3 regions of the Bacillus sp. GbtcB14 genome follow, and region 1 is predicted to be linked to each of the others. Evidence: riboswitches for the same ligand, from Rfam matches in the RefSeq annotation. Region 1 holds a riboswitch; each other region holds the start of a gene.
The links. A riboswitch is a leader RNA that binds a small molecule or an ion and turns the genes downstream of it on or off. The one in region 1 is predicted to bind S-adenosylmethionine.
Positions count from the first base shown of each region.

Region 2: another riboswitch for S-adenosylmethionine. It lies ahead of metK (methionine adenosyltransferase); the one in region 1 lies ahead of mtnK (S-methyl-5-thioribose kinase).
Region 3: another riboswitch for S-adenosylmethionine. It lies ahead of KVT31_RS13095 (methionine ABC transporter ATP-binding protein); the one in region 1 lies ahead of mtnK (S-methyl-5-thioribose kinase).

Region 1 covers NZ_JAGXJT010000001.1:603,398-608,604, forward strand. Annotated here, with positions in the region: gene KVT31_RS03290 (pyridoxal phosphate-dependent aminotransferase) at 1-644, opposite strand, end outside; gene KVT31_RS03295 (carbon-nitrogen family hydrolase) at 744-1,523, shown strand; SAM riboswitch class I at 1,595-1,736, shown strand; gene mtnK (S-methyl-5-thioribose kinase) at 1,827-3,008, shown strand; gene mtnA (S-methyl-5-thioribose-1-phosphate isomerase) at 3,005-4,066, shown strand; gene KVT31_RS03310 (YvrJ family protein) at 4,134-4,295, shown strand; gene KVT31_RS03315 (3-hydroxybutyrate dehydrogenase) at 4,326-5,102, opposite strand.
Region 2 covers NZ_JAGXJT010000009.1:109,279-114,485, reverse strand. Annotated here, with positions in the region: gene KVT31_RS23040 (glycosyltransferase family 4 protein) at 1-236, shown strand, start outside; gene KVT31_RS23035 (molybdenum cofactor guanylyltransferase) at 519-1,121, opposite strand; gene KVT31_RS23030 (MogA/MoaB family molybdenum cofactor biosynthesis protein) at 1,118-1,627, opposite strand; gene KVT31_RS23025 (hypothetical protein) at 1,882-2,061, shown strand; gene KVT31_RS23020 (hypothetical protein) at 2,068-2,247, shown strand; gene metK (methionine adenosyltransferase) at 2,289-3,488, opposite strand; SAM riboswitch class I at 3,658-3,779, opposite strand; gene pckA (phosphoenolpyruvate carboxykinase (ATP)) at 4,008-5,207, shown strand, end outside.
Region 3 covers NZ_JAGXJT010000004.1:90,415-95,621, forward strand. Annotated here, with positions in the region: gene metQ (methionine ABC transporter substrate-binding lipoprotein MetQ) at 1-648, opposite strand, end outside; gene KVT31_RS13090 (methionine ABC transporter permease) at 672-1,337, opposite strand; gene KVT31_RS13095 (methionine ABC transporter ATP-binding protein) at 1,330-2,355, opposite strand; SAM riboswitch class I at 2,533-2,640, opposite strand; gene KVT31_RS13100 (hypothetical protein) at 2,766-3,110, opposite strand; gene KVT31_RS13105 (thioredoxin family protein) at 3,265-3,573, opposite strand; gene KVT31_RS13110 (toprim domain-containing protein) at 3,577-3,921, opposite strand; gene KVT31_RS13115 (hypothetical protein) at 4,211-4,381, shown strand; gene gcvH (glycine cleavage system protein GcvH) at 4,508-4,891, opposite strand; gene KVT31_RS13125 (arsenate reductase family protein) at 4,933-5,207, opposite strand, start outside.

The sequences.
Region 1 (5,207 bases):
AATCCAATCGCACCGTAAGCGAAATCATGAACGACTAATATATTATGTTCATTAGCAAAATGAATAGTTTCATCAAAGAAATCTTTTGATGCAGTAGCACCAGTAGGATTGTTTGGGTAATTTAAAAACATTAACTTTGCCCGCTCAGCGATAGTGTCATCAATTTTCGTATAATCCGGTAAAAAATTATTTTCTGCAAGTAGCGGCATTGTTTCAAATTGTGCTTTTGCTAAAGCAACTCCCGATAAATAATCTGGATATCCTGGATCTGGAACGAGAATGGTATCACCAGGGTTTGTAAAACAAATTGGTAATTCTACTAATCCAGCCTTTCCGCCAAACAAAATAGCAACTTCTGTTTTTGGATTTAATTCGACGCCGTATTCACGTTTATAGAATGTTGCCACAGCTTCTTTTAAACTTTCATGTCCACGAAATGGCGGGTATTTATGATGAATGGCCTTTTCAGCAGCGTCTTGTAAAGCTTTTACGATATGCTGTGGTGTTGGTTGATCTGGATTACCTTGTCCTAGATTAATAACATCGTGACCTGCTGCAACGACTTTGTTAACTTTTGCAACAAGTGAAGCAAAAAATTGTGTTGGCAATGATGTTACTATCTCAGAAGGTTGAAATAATTTCATACTTTCCACCTCTTTTGAAAGTTGTTACAATTCTAGTGACAAATGATATAATCTTTCCAGTATTTTGTAAAGAAAAAAATTAAGAATGGGGCTGACAAAATGAAAGTCGCATGTATTCAAATGGATATTGTCTTTGGAGATGTAGAAAAAAATATTGAGAATGCTAAAAATAAAATAAGTGAAGCAATGAAAGAAAGACCCGATGTTATTGTCTTACCAGAACTGTGGACAACAGGATATGATTTAACTAGGCTTTCTGAAATTGCAGATAGGGATGGATTAGAAACGAAAGAAAAGCTGAAAGAGTGGTCGAAACAATATGGTGTACATATTGTCGGTGGTTCTATAGCGAAGCAAATGGAGCAAGGCGTTACAAATACGATGTATGTTGTAAATAATGAAGGACAGCTAGTCAACGAATATAGTAAAGTACATTTATTTCAGCTTATGGATGAACATAAATATTTAATAGCTGGTAATAGTACGGGCGAATTTAAGCTAGATGATGTTGAATGTGCTGGAACAATTTGTTATGATATTCGTTTTCCAGAGTGGATGCGTGTCCATACTGCTAAAGGGGCAAAAGTATTATTTGTTGTAGCAGAATGGCCATTAGCTCGTTTAGCACATTGGCGTTTGCTATTGCAAGCAAGAGCAGTTGAAAATCAGTGTTATGTTGTTGCGTGTAATAGAGCAGGAAAGGATCCAAATAATGTATTTGCGGGTCATTCTTTAATTGTGGACCCTTGGGGTGAAGTTGTAGTAGAGGCGAATGAAGAGGAATCAATTTTATTTGGAGAGCTTGAATTCGAGAAAATTAAAGAAGTACGTAAAGGAATTCCAGTTTTTGCGGATCGCCGTCCAGAATTATACAAATAAAATGTTGACAAGTGATTTTTATTCTTGGTATAGTCTTCAACATAAAGTTAAAAATTCAAAAAATTATACAACTCTTATCAAGAGCAGGTGGAGGGATTTGGCCCGATGAAGCCCAGCAACCGACCGTAATACCATTGTGAAATGGGGCGTTTATTACGCCAAAAGGCACGGTGCTAATTCCAGCAGAAAGTAAAACTTTCTGGCAGATAAGAGGGGAGAAGATAAACTTCAAACCTCTTTCTTAGTGGAAAGAGGTTTTTCTATGTTAGAAAAACCTCTGAATTTAAAAAGGGGGAGAAGACGATGGGATATTATTCATTAACAGAAATAACAGCTGTACAATATGCGAAAGATCATGGCTATTTTGAAGCGAAGGCAAATGTCGTTTGTCATGAAATTGGAGACGGAAACTTAAATTACGTGTTCAAATTAGAGGATGGAGAGAAATCAATTATAATAAAACAAGCACTGCCTTATGCGAAAGTAGTTGGTGAAAGCTGGCCATTGTCTATAAAAAGAGCAACGATTGAAAGCAAGGCCTTACAAATTTTTGCGCAGTATGTACCGGATTATGTTCCAGTAGTGTACAGTCATGATGAAGAGTTAGCGATAACGGTAATAGAAGACTTATCAAGACTAACAATTACAAGAAAAGGATTAATAGACGGAGAAGAATATCCGCTTTTATCCCAGCATATCGGCCGTTTTCTAGCACATGTTTTATTTTACACTTCAGATTTTGGTTTACAGTCAGAAGAGAAGAGGGTACTAGAAGGTACCTTTGTAAATCCGGACCTTTGTAAAATTACAGAGGATTTAGTGTTTACAGATCCGTTTGGACATTATGATACAAATGATTATGAGCCAGATTTACAACTCGTGGTTGATGAACTTTGGAGTGATAAAACTTTAAAACTAAAAGTAGCACAATATAAATATAAGTTCTTAACAAGAAAAGAAACTCTTATTCATGGTGATTTACATACTGGTAGTATTTTTTCGTCACCTTCTGAAACGAAAGTGATTGATCCAGAATTTGCGACATATGGCCCATTTGGATTTGACATAGGTCAATTTATTGCAAATCTATTATTAAATGCTTTATCTAGAGAAGAAGAAAAAAGAAGTGTACTATTTTTCCATATAGAAAAGACGTGGAGTTATTTTGTAGAGACTTTTACAAAGTTATGGATTGGAGAAGGTGTAGAAGCATATACGAAAGAAAAACAATGGTTACCAATTATTTTGCAAAATATCTTTACTGATGCAGTTGGATTTGCCGGATGTGAACTGATTCGTAGAACAATTGGTTTAGCTCATGTAGCAGATTTAGATGAAATAGAAAATAAAGAAACAAGAATTCAAGCTAAGAAACAAGCGCTATCCTTAGGTAAAGAACTAATAAAATATGAATCTAAAAGTGCTGATATTCAACTGTTTCGAACATTATTTCAACAGACAGTTTCAGGGGGCGTAAAAGCGTGAGTACAATTGTTACTGTTCCGAGATCTGTAAGCTGGAAAGGTGATGCAATTGCTGTATTAAATCAAACAAAATTGCCGCATAGCACAGAATACAAAACATTGACGACTATTGAAGAGGTTTGGAAAAGCATCGTAATGTTAGAAGTACGAGGAGCGCCTGCAATTGGAATTGTAGCTGCATTTGGTTTGGCGCTTGCATCAAAAAAATATAACACTGTACATATTGAAGAATTTCAAAAGAAGTTTAATAGAGATTGTAATTATTTAGGAACGTCACGCCCGACAGCAGTAAATTTATTTTGGGCAATTGATCGTATGAGAGAATCTATTCGAGAGATTACTACAATAAAAGAAGCACAAAAAACATTAGAAGAAGAAGCGCTTCGCATTCAGCAGGAAGATGAAGAGGTGTGCCGAAATATTGGGGAATATGCGTTAACATGTTTTAAAGATGGCGATAATATTTTAACAATCTGTAACGCTGGAAGTATCGCAACTGCCAGATATGGAACTGCATTAGCTCCCTTTTATATTGGAAAAGAGAAAGGTGTGCGTTTACATGCATATGCGTGTGAAACGAGACCAGTTTTACAAGGTGGTCGCTTAACGACCTGGGAATTGAAGCAAGCAAATATTGATGTGACCCTTATTACAGATAATACTGCAGCTCATGCTATTCAAACGAAAGAAATAAATGCAATTATTGTAGGGGCGGATCGAATTGTCGCAAATGGAGATACGGCAAATAAAATAGGGACAATGAATTTAGCTATTTTAGCAAAGCACTTTGATATCCCATTTTATGTTGCTGCGCCACTGTCAACATTTGATGTTAGGAAAGAAACTGGAGCCGAAATAATTATTGAAGAAAGAGATGAAACAGAAGTTACGAAAATCTTTGGAAAACAAGTAGCACCAATCGGAACGAATGTTTATAACCCTGCATTTGACGTAACACCGAACGAATTAATTACAGGAATTATTACTGAGAAAGGTATTATAAGCGGGGATTATAAACGAGAAATTGCATCATTATTTGAAAAACAGGCTAATACATAATAGCTTGTTTTTTTATGCCTAAATGCATTGTTTTCTCTTACTTATATAATGAAAGGAGGAGAAGAGGATGGAAGAGTGGATCAAGATGATAGGTAATGTAGGGTTTCCAATTGTTGTAACATTATATTTACTCCACCGTATTGAAAGTAAATTAGAGGGGGTAATTGTTGCAATTGAGAAGTTCCCGCGGCAATTACTAAAGTACGAAGATCCTCGCGATAAAAAATAAAGTTTGCTCTTCTTGAGCAAACTTTATTTTTTATTGAGCAGTATAGCCACCATCGATAACGACAGCTTGACCAGTTATACCTTTAGCTTTTTCACTCGCTAAAAACATAGCATAATCAGCGATTTCTTGTACTTGTAATAAGCGCTTTTGTGGGACGAGTGGATAAATAACATCTTCTAAAACATTTTCAAGTGGTACATTTCGTGTAGTAGCTAAGTCTTGTAGTTGATTACGTACAAGAGGGGTATCGACATAACCAGGGCAAAGGGCATTAACAGTAATACCATGCGTAGCACCTTCTAAAGCGGCAACTTTTGTTAATCCAATTACGCCATGTTTTGCACTATTGTAGGCAGCTTTTCCAGCAAACCCGACAAGGCCGTTAATAGAAGCGACATTAATAATACGACCATATTTTTGTTGTTTCATAATCGGAAAGGCATGCTTAATTGCGATAAACGGAGCAATTTGCATAATTTGAATTAGTAGCTCAAACTTTTCAGTTGGAAAGTCTTCAATGGGTGAAACGTGTTGCATTCCTGCGTTGTTAATTAATATATGTAATGAACCGAAATGACTAACTGTTTGAGAAATTGATGCTGTAATTTCCTCTTCAGATGTAACGTCACATTTTAAACCGATAGCTTGAAAACCTTCATTTTGTAATTGTTCAGCAGCTTCTTTCGCACGTTCTTCAAGACGATCAGTAATCACAACTTTTGCACCTTCTTTTGCAAAAGCACTTCCCATTTCATATCCAATACCACTCGCAGCACCTGTTAAAAAGACAACTCGATTTGTAACCATGATGAAAAACATCCCTTCATAATAAAGTTTTCATAGTGCTCTATTTAGAGAGGTTATAATGAAATTCCTGCAAACATTTGGAAAAAATATCGTTAGGAGGATTTG
Region 2 (5,207 bases), on a different contig from region 1:
GCGGGGTTAAGAATATTATTACAGATGGAAAAACGGGAGTTCTTTGTTCACCCAAAAATGAGGATTCATTTCTATCATCCATCTATTCTTTATTGCAGAATGAAGAGCAACTTATGCAAATGGGCATAGCGGCTTCGTCTTATGCTAAAACAAAAAGCTGGGATGAAATCTTTCGTGGCTTACTTGACCAATATGAAACAGTCCTTCAGAACACCACATCAGAATTACTCGCTTAAACAGAAAAACTCCCTTCAAAGAACGAAGGGAGTTTATTACATGGTCATAAATTTTAGTTTAATAAATGATACATAAGGTTAAATATTGCGTTATTTCTATATTCATTATAACAAAAATAAACATAACTAAACAGACTTGTAATAAAAACCCATAAAAATTAATATATGGTTATACAGTATTTTTTACTGTATAGTGATTTTAAGAAATTCCCCTTAAAATCAACTTACTCACATATCTTTATACAGTAATTGTTCCCCAATTTCTGTATATCAAAAGACCTTTCATTCATTTGAAAGGTCTTTTTGAGCCTGCACATATTCTTCTTTCGTATTCACATTTATAAACCATTCTGCGTTCGCTTGTACATCTTCACCAGCAACATATTTCACATTACATTGTGATAAAAGCTGGCCCATACTTCTTTTTTCTTCCTGAAGTAAAGCGTAAATCTTTTCTTTCACGCGGTTATGATACGCCGCAAGTAACGGTTGTTTTCTTCCATTAATAATAGGTACAATCGCATCATATTCATTACTCGTTTGCTCTAGTAAAATGGTAAACCATTCTTGCGAAACATTTGGCGCATCGCAAGGCATAATAGCGTACCAATCTGCTTCTATATATTCCATTCCTGATACAATTCCAGCAAGTGGGCCATTTCCTTTATAATGCGGAATATCTTCTATAACAGGAACTTGTACGAATTGCTCTACTCGCTCTTTTATATCGGAGTTACTAATGACCACAACTTCTTGTAACGCAGTTGTCATCACTTTCACAATATGCTCAATAAAAGTACTATCTTGCCAGCTCGCTAACGCTTTCGGCTCACCGAATCGACTCGACATACCGCCTGCTAATACAATTCCAGCCCACTTACTCATTGGCGATGCAGCTCAAATGTAATATGACCTAATTCCGGTAAAATTAATTTATTCATCGCAAGGCGAACTGCGCCGCTAGACCCTGGCATGGAAAAGACTACTTTGCGCCCAATTGTACCACCAATTGCTCTACTTAACATTGCGCTACTTCCGATATCTTCTAAATAACTAATCATGCGGAACAACTCACCAAATCCAACGATTTCTTTATCTAATAGCGCTGATACTGCTTCAATTGTCACATCACGTTTCGTAATACCAGTACCGCCATTTGTTAACACGACATCAACATCTTCTCTATGATAACCAGCTAACACCGCTTGCTGAATACTTTCTTTATCATCTTTTACAATTTCATAAGAAGTTACTGTATGTCCTGCTTCTTTTAACAATTCATGTAATAGTTGTCCGCTCTTATCTGTTTCTTCCGTACGTGTATCGGAAATTGTTACGATCTTGCAACGCACTTCTTTTGGCGCTTGTTTCTTATGTTCAGTTACGCTCATTTTTTCATCTTTCCTTTCCTCAAGGCTTTTCTTCATTTTATCATACATATCTTTACACAATTTTGTATGAAGCTGATGATGCATCATGATACAATATAAGTATAATAATCCACAAAAAGGAAAATGGAAACATCCTTTCTTATCCCCCCTAGACTTCACATCATTAGCTAACCTTTAACTTTTCTTATATTTTCTACATAGTAGAGTTCAGCTTTTAAAATTGCACTACCAAATAAATCGGAGGTATACATATTATGGAACTTTATAAAAAATTAACAACAACATTCATCCTCTTATTCGTCGCTTCCATTACTGTCGGTTTTTCGCTAAAAGGCGCGATTCCATATGCTACATTAATAAGCATTATATTCGCAACACTCTTTTTACTATGCAGTGCATTGTGCGCAGGAAAAGCACGTCAAATAAAGGAATGATTGCATATGTTCCGTAAGAAACCGACAATTTGTAAATCATGTAAAAAGGAAATACAAACGTATGAAAAAGCATGGATTCATATGCCATTTCCGGCAAGCGGAATGACGAATATGAAAAAGTATATTGAGCTAGACGGAGAAGTGTATTGCAACTCATGCATCCAAATCATAAATAAAACGAAATAAAAAAAGCTTTGCGCTCACCGCGCAAAGCTTTTTTTCATATATTATAGACCAGCTTGCTCTTTTAAAGCTGCAGCTTTGTCTGTACGTTCCCATGATAGATCTACATCAGTACGTCCGAAGTGGCCGTAAGCTGCTGTTTGTTTGTAAATTGGGCGACGTAAGTCTAGCATTTTAATAATACCAGCTGGGCGAAGATCGAAGTTGTTACGAACTAGTTCTACTAGTACGTCTTCAGATACTTTACCAGTGCCGAATGTATCAACTGAAATTGATACTGGTTGTGCTACACCAATTGCGTACGCAAGTTGTACTTCTGCTTTATCAGCAAGACCAGCTGCTACGATGTTTTTCGCAACATAACGAGCTGCATATGCTGCAGAGCGGTCAACTTTTGTTGCATCTTTACCAGAGAATGCACCGCCGCCGTGGCGAGCGTATCCACCATAAGTATCAACGATGATTTTACGTCCTGTTAAACCAGCATCACCTTGTGGTCCACCAATTACGAAGCGGCCAGTTGGGTTAATGAAGAATTTCGTTTCTCCATCCATTAATTCTGCTGGAACTACAGCTTTAATTACATGCTCTTTTAAATCGCGATCGATTTCTTCCCATGTAACATCTGGATGATGCTGTGTAGAAATTACGATTGTATCTACACGTACAGGTTTACCATTTTCATCATACTCAACTGTAACTTGCGTTTTTCCGTCCGGACGTAAGTATGATAATGTGTCATCTTTACGTACTTCAGTTAAACGGCGAGCTAATTTGTGAGCAAGCGAGATTGGAAGTGGCATTAATTCTTGTGTTTCATTACATGCGAAGCCAAACATTAAACCTTGGTCTCCTGCACCAATTGCCTCAATCTCAGCGTCAGTCATTAGACCTTCGCGTGCTTCTAGCGCTTGGTCAACACCCATAGCGATGTCAGCAGATTGCTCATCGATAGATGTTAAAACTGCACAAGTTTCTGCATCGAATCCGTATTTTGCGCGTGTGTAACCAATGCCTTGAATTGTTTCACGAACGATTTTTGGAATATCTACGTAAGTAGAAGTCGTAATTTCCCCCGCTACCAATACTAAACCAGTTGTTACAGTTGTTTCACAAGCTACACGTGCATTAGCGTCCTTTGATAAGATCGCATCTAAAATTGAATCAGAAATTTGGTCACAAATTTTATCTGGATGTCCTTCAGTTACAGACTCAGATGTGAACAGATGACGTTTTTTTGTCATGTGGTAAACCTCCCTACAGTAATTGTATATATTGTACGGAACTCATCCTTAATTTGCCACAAACTGCGACATACATTTATTCTCCCACACAAGCATACAGAAAAACCTTTCCTACTTTACATAGAGGAAAGGTTTAATTTGCTACTTGCATACTGCTTTTTGCCCTTTGCTCTTATCGTTCGAGACCGTTAGCCTCGCACAGGTTTTAGCACCTATTCACCTGTATTTACCACTACAAGTGAGGTTGCTGGGCTTCATCGGGCCTGTCCCTCCGCCAGCTCGGGATAAGAGAGTATCCGTCCCAACCTATACTAAAGAAATGATATTCATTTGTCAATTAATATTCACATTTTCCTGAAAGTTTTTCTCAATACGCCTGGAATGAAATATTAATAAGGAAATAATGCATGCACACAAACAAAAAGAAATAAATAGTATACATTATTTATATAATTGTGTTATACTCTTGTTGGGGATTACGAGAAATATTTCATTAAATGAAAAGGATGGTATATAAATATGAGTACTGTGAATGTCCAAATTGGTTTACACGAATTATTGAACGGAAGCAATGCACAGATTCAACTAAGTGTTCCGCAATTAGTGGAAAAAGTATTAATGCGAAATGAAGGGAAATTAACTTCTACTGGTGCCGTTTCTGCTTCAACAGGAAAATATACAGGACGTTCTCCTAAAGATAAATTTATTGTGAAAGAAGCATCGGTTGCTGACAAAATTGCTTGGGGAGCAGTGAATCAACCGATTTCTGAAGAACATTTTAATAAATTATATACTAAAGTTTTAGAATACTTAAAAGAAAAAGAAGAGTTATTCGTCTTCAATGGATTTGCAGGCGCTGACCGCAATTACCGCCTACCAATTCAAGTTATTAACGAATATGCATGGCACAATTTATTTGTACATCAATTATTCATTCGTCCAACTGAAGAAGAATTAACAACTCATGAATCAGAGTTCACAATTGTTTCTGCACCGAATTTCAAAGCAGATCCAGCTGTTGACGGTACAAACTCTGAAGCATTCATTATGGTTTCATTCGAAAAACGTATCGTACTAATTGGTGGTACAGAATACGCTGGAGAAATGAAAAAATCAATCTTCTCTATTATGAACTTCTTACTACCTGAACAAGATATTCTTTCTATGCATTGCTCTGCAAACGTAGGTGAAGAAGGCGACGTAGCACTATTCTTCGGTTTATCTGGAACAGGTAAAACGACATTATCTGCTGATCCACACCGTAAATTAATCGGTGATGATGAGCATGGTTGGTCTGATAACGGTGTATTCAATATTGAAGGCGGTTGCTACGCAAAATGTGTAAACCTTTCTCACGAGAAAGAACCACAAATTTTCGATGCAATCAAATTTGGATCTGTTTTAGAAAACGTTATCATTAATAACCAAACGCGTATCGCAGACTATAACGATACTACTTTAACAGAAAATACTCGTGCTGCATACCCTATGCATGCGATCGACAATATCGTACTGCCAAGTGTTGCTGGACACCCAAATACAATCATTTTCTTAACTGCTGATGCATCTGGCGTATTGCCTCCAATCAGTAAGTTATCAAAAGAACAAGCTATGTATCATTTCTTAAGTGGTTACACTAGTAAACTAGCAGGAACAGAGCGCGGCGTTACATCTCCGCAAGCAACATTCTCAACTTGCTTCGGTTCACCATTCTTACCA
Region 3 (5,207 bases), on a different contig from region 1:
AATTGCATCTTTTTCTGGATTTAATTTCGCATCAATTGCATAGTTCGAGTTAATTAAAACAGCGTCGCCTTCTTTATTGTTATACACTTGTGGTAATAAACCAGGCTCAATATCCGTTTTGAATTTTAAGTTTTTCGGATTATCCGCGATATCTTTTGGAGTTGCTTTAACCGGATCTAGTCCGTCTTTAATTTTTAAAATGCCTTCTTTTTGTAAAATTGCTAGGCCACGCCCGTGGTCAGCAACAGAATTACTCATAATAATTGTTGCTCCGTCCGGAAGTTCTTTTAAACTCTTATATTTTTGAGAGTATACACCAATCGGTTCTAAATGAATTTTCCCTGCCACTTCAAAGTCATACTTTTTATCTTTAATCTCTTTTTCTAAATACGGAATGTGCTGGAAGTAGTTTGCGTCTAAATCCTTATCCGCTAACGATTTATTTGGTAATACGTAGTCTTGGAATTTTTTAATTTCTAACTCAATTCCTTTTTTCTCAAGTAACGGTTTAGCCTTTTCTAAAATAACAGCATGCGGTACGTTAGAAGCCCCAACAACAAGTTTCTTTTCATCTTTATCTTTCCCGCCACAAGCAGCTAACCCAAAAATTGAAGTTGAAATAAGTGCTGTAAGTAATAATTTTTTCATTTGAAACATCCTCCCATTTTTTATTATCGTTTATCTATTCGAGTCGTTAAACTATCACCAATCCACTGAATGAAAAATACAACTAGTAATACACAAATTGTCGCAACGATTGTTACATCGTTATTTCCTCGCTGGAATCCTTCTAAATAAGCAAGTGTTCCAAGGCCACCAGCACCAACAACTCCCGCCATTGCTGTATAGCCTACTAAAGCAATTGTCGTAACCGTAATACCAGATACTAATGCTGGTAACGATTCTGGAATTAACACTTTCAAAATAATTGTGCTTGTTTTTGCTCCCATTGCTTTTGAAGCTTCAATTACACCTTTATCAATTTCACGAAGCGCAATTTCAACCATTCTTGCATAAAACGGTGCCGCTCCAATAATTAAAGCTGGAAGTGCTGCACTCGCTCCAAGAATTGTTCCAAGCAGAATCTTTGTGAATGGGATTAATAAAATGATTAAAATGATGAACGGTATCGAGCGGAAAATGTTTACGAATGCTCCAATCCCCGTGTTAATCGCTTTGTTTTCCCATAAATTATCTTTCGCTGTCATAAAGAGTAACAATCCTAAAATTAGTCCTAAAACAAATGTGGCAAGAGCTGCGATTGCCGTCATATATAACGTTTCACCAGTTGCTTCTAACATTTGATTCCAATCGACATTTGTGAGTAACTTATCCATGTGCAATCACCTCCAGCTCTACTTGATCTTGATGTATTCCCTCTATTGCTTGCTGAATCGCTGTTTCCTCACCATTTAAATGAACAACTAAACTACCGTAAGAGCCGTTATTTGTTTGGGCGATGTTTCCTTGCAAAATGCTAACTTCTATATCACTGCGTTGCATTAATCTTTGAAGTACTGGTCTTTCTACAGCTTCACCGATAAACTGCAAACGAACTACTTTACCATCTGGATACTTTTCAATTAAACTTTCAATCGTTTCATTTGTATCTTCAGAATCCGTTAACTGCTGTACAAATCGTTTCGTAATGTCTTTCTGTGGATTGCGGAATACATCAAGTACTGGACCCGTTTCTACAATCTTTCCTTTCTCCATTACGGCCACTCGATTACAAATCTTTCGAATCACGTGCATCTCGTGTGTAATGAGTACAATTGTTAAACCGAGACGCTTATTAATATCTAATAATAAATCTAAAATTTGATCCGTCGTTTCTGGATCCAAAGCTGATGTCGCTTCATCACATAAAAGCACTTGTGGGTTGTTAGCTAATGCTCTTGCAATACCAACGCGTTGCTTTTGTCCTCCGCTCAGCTGAGATGGATACGCGTCTCCTCTTCCTTCTAATCCCACAAGATGAATTAACTCATCTACACGTTTTCTTCTCTTCGCCTTATCAACACCTGCAATTTCAAGTGGGAATTCGATATTTTCACGTACAGTTCGTGACCAAAGTAAGTTGAAATGCTGAAAAATCATTCCGATTTCTTGCCTTGCCTTACGAAGTTCACTTCCTGTAATAGCTGAAATGACACGATTTGCGATTGTAATTTGGCCTGAAGTTGGTTTCTCTAGCTGATTGAATAATCTGATTAACGAACTTTTCCCAGCGCCACTATATCCGATAACACCAAATATTTCGCCTTTGTCTATTTTTAAATTGGCATTATCTACAGCAGTGACATCACCGCTTTTTGCTTTATATATTTTCTTTACATTTTCTAATAAAATCATGATGTTCACCCCTTTTTGTTTGAACATACTCCGCAATTTTTTATTTTTGATGCGTGTAGTCCACCATTATCATTACTTTTATTATTTGAATGTCCTCCACATTCAAACAACAAAAAAACCTTTCCGCTTTAGAGAAGCAGAAAGGTTTTTATGCGTATATAACAACATTATCCCTCTCTCTCATCTCTCAAAGCATTTGCTTTGCAGGAATTGGCACCATTTCAACATAAGTTGACGGTTGCCGGGCTTCACAGGGCACAGTCCCTCCACCTCTCTTGATAAGAGAAATCAGATTACATTTTCGTCTGATTTGTAATTTATGAAATTGTCTATATTTTATGAATTGAATTGTATCAATATCCACACACCATGTCAACAGAAATTTTCGTAAAAAAAGAAACTTCAGACTTTTAAGCACCCACTGACATCGGCTTGCATATATGAAACATCGATTCAACTAATAGCATCGTTCGATACGTTCCCGAATATTGTACACGTCCATCGTTCATTAACATTTGCAATCGTACATTGCCGTTCACCAATTGTTTTACATCTTCCTCATCTACACAAACGATTTGCTCCGTTCCTCTTTCCTCATGTAGCAGCTCTATATAATCTCTTGAAATTTGTAGCGAACAACTTTCATCTCCAAAGCGGAAATTAACAGTTTTTTCTCCTTGTCTTAAAAGCGGCTCTAAATGATATTGACCATTAGCGTAATTTACAAATGATTGCAGCAAAGAATATAATTTCATCCTAAATCACATCCTTCATATCACTTTCTATTACACATACCATTCCCTCTCACTAAAGAGCAATCCTGTTACTTTCGCTCGACAAATACTGTAATCATCCTGCATCTCGACATATTTCCCAAGAAATATGTCGAGGCGGCAAAAACTTTGCCGCCTACTTTAATTCCGTATATAAATATTCAACCGAATGAAATGCATATATCTTCTTCATGAGTGTCCCATTTTCAAAAACAAGTAAACACGGTACACTTTCGATTCCATACTCTTTCGCTAAATGCGGAGCATAATTTAAATCTAACATTCCAATTTGGAGGTCTTCAATTGTCATCTCAACGACTGTTAACATCTTTTTTGCTAATTGGCATGTTCCACACATTGGAGTATATACATATAACACTGTTTTTTCTTCGTTCTCTATTAGGGCTGTAGCTTCGGCTCCTGTCCAATCAATCACTTCTATCATTCCTTACCGTAAATATTCTGTATAAACGTCAATGTCAGCTCCCCATAATACATTTGCTAAGTGTGAAGATGGCGCAGTTGCCACTTCTCGGTACGAGCGATCAATATAAATATGCTCTGCTTGCGGAAATTCTTTTCGAAATTGTTTCCTTAACTTTTCTCCAGCATCATCAGCATCCACTAGTACATACACTTCCTTATCAAAAAACTGATCAATGAGCTCATCCATTTTCGACAAACCAATTGTACCATTTGTACAGACAATTTCCACTGGTTCACGAATAATAGATTCAATCTTTCTTCTGTCTGATTTACCTTCTACAATAATGACTTTTTCTACATAAATCATATGTCATCACCCGATCACCATATACTATACAACCTTTAACTTAGTATATAGTATATTCGTTATTTTCATGTTGTTTCCTGTTTATTTTTGCAAAAGAAAAGCGCAAGCGGCTTGTTCAGATTGCGAGGGGGATGGAGCTTCTGACGTAGAGGCGCTTTTTGCCTTGCAGGAAGAAGCGAAGCCACCGAACAATCTAGCCGCTGAAGCTGGACAATAAAGAAAAGCGGAACCGACTGCTTAGCCCTGTTGGCTAAGGTTCTTTCGCACAGAAGACGCTTTTTATCTTCTCGTGCGGAAGGTTCTTAGACATGAAGGGCTAGGAGGTGGAGCTAGACAAAGAAAAGCGCAAGCGGCTCGTTCAGATTGTGAGGAGGATGGAGCTTCTGACGTAAAGGCGCTTTTTGCCTTGCAGGAAGAAGCGAAACCACCGAACAATCTAGCCGCTGGAGCTGGACAATAAACACTTAAACGAAAAATTTTTTCAAAAAACGTTCTCCTACACGATAATTAGTATATGATTCTATGTTCATTATTTTACACAAAATAAAAAAGGACAGCACAAAGGCTGTCCTTCAGTCGACTATAATTAGTCTTGGTTTGTCATTTCTGCATATTTTTCTGCAGTTAATAACTTCTCAACTTGGCTTGCATCAGAAAGTTCAACTTTAACCATCCATGCACCTTCGTATGGAGATTCGTTAACTAGTTCTGGTTGGTCACTTAATTCTTCGTTTACTGCTACAACTTTACCACTTACAGGTGCGTATAACTCAGAAACTGTTTTAACAGATTCTACGCTTCCGAATGGCTCGTCAGCTTCGATTGTTGCACCTACTTCAGGAAGTTCAACGAATACGATATCGCCTAGCTCACCTTGTGCAAAGTGAGTAATACCGATAACAACTTCATTACCTTCAGTTTTTACCCATTCGTGTTCTTCAGAGTAACGTAAATTATTTGGAATGCTCATGACTGTACCTCCAGTGAATGTATTAATTATGTAAAAATACCTTATTGGTACTTTTTCCACACACTTTCAAACTGCTCTTCGTTAAAACCAAGTGTTACACTCGTTCCATTTGTTACAATTGGACGTTTAATTAACATGCCATCAGATGCTAAAAGCTCGTACATTTCGTCTTCGCTTGCATCCTTTAACTTATCTTTTAAACCAAGTTCGCGGTAACGCATTCCACTTGTATTAAAGAATTTTTTTAATGGCAATTCACTTTTCTCATGTAAATTACGTAAATCTTCTTTTGACGGTGGATTTTCAACAATATGAA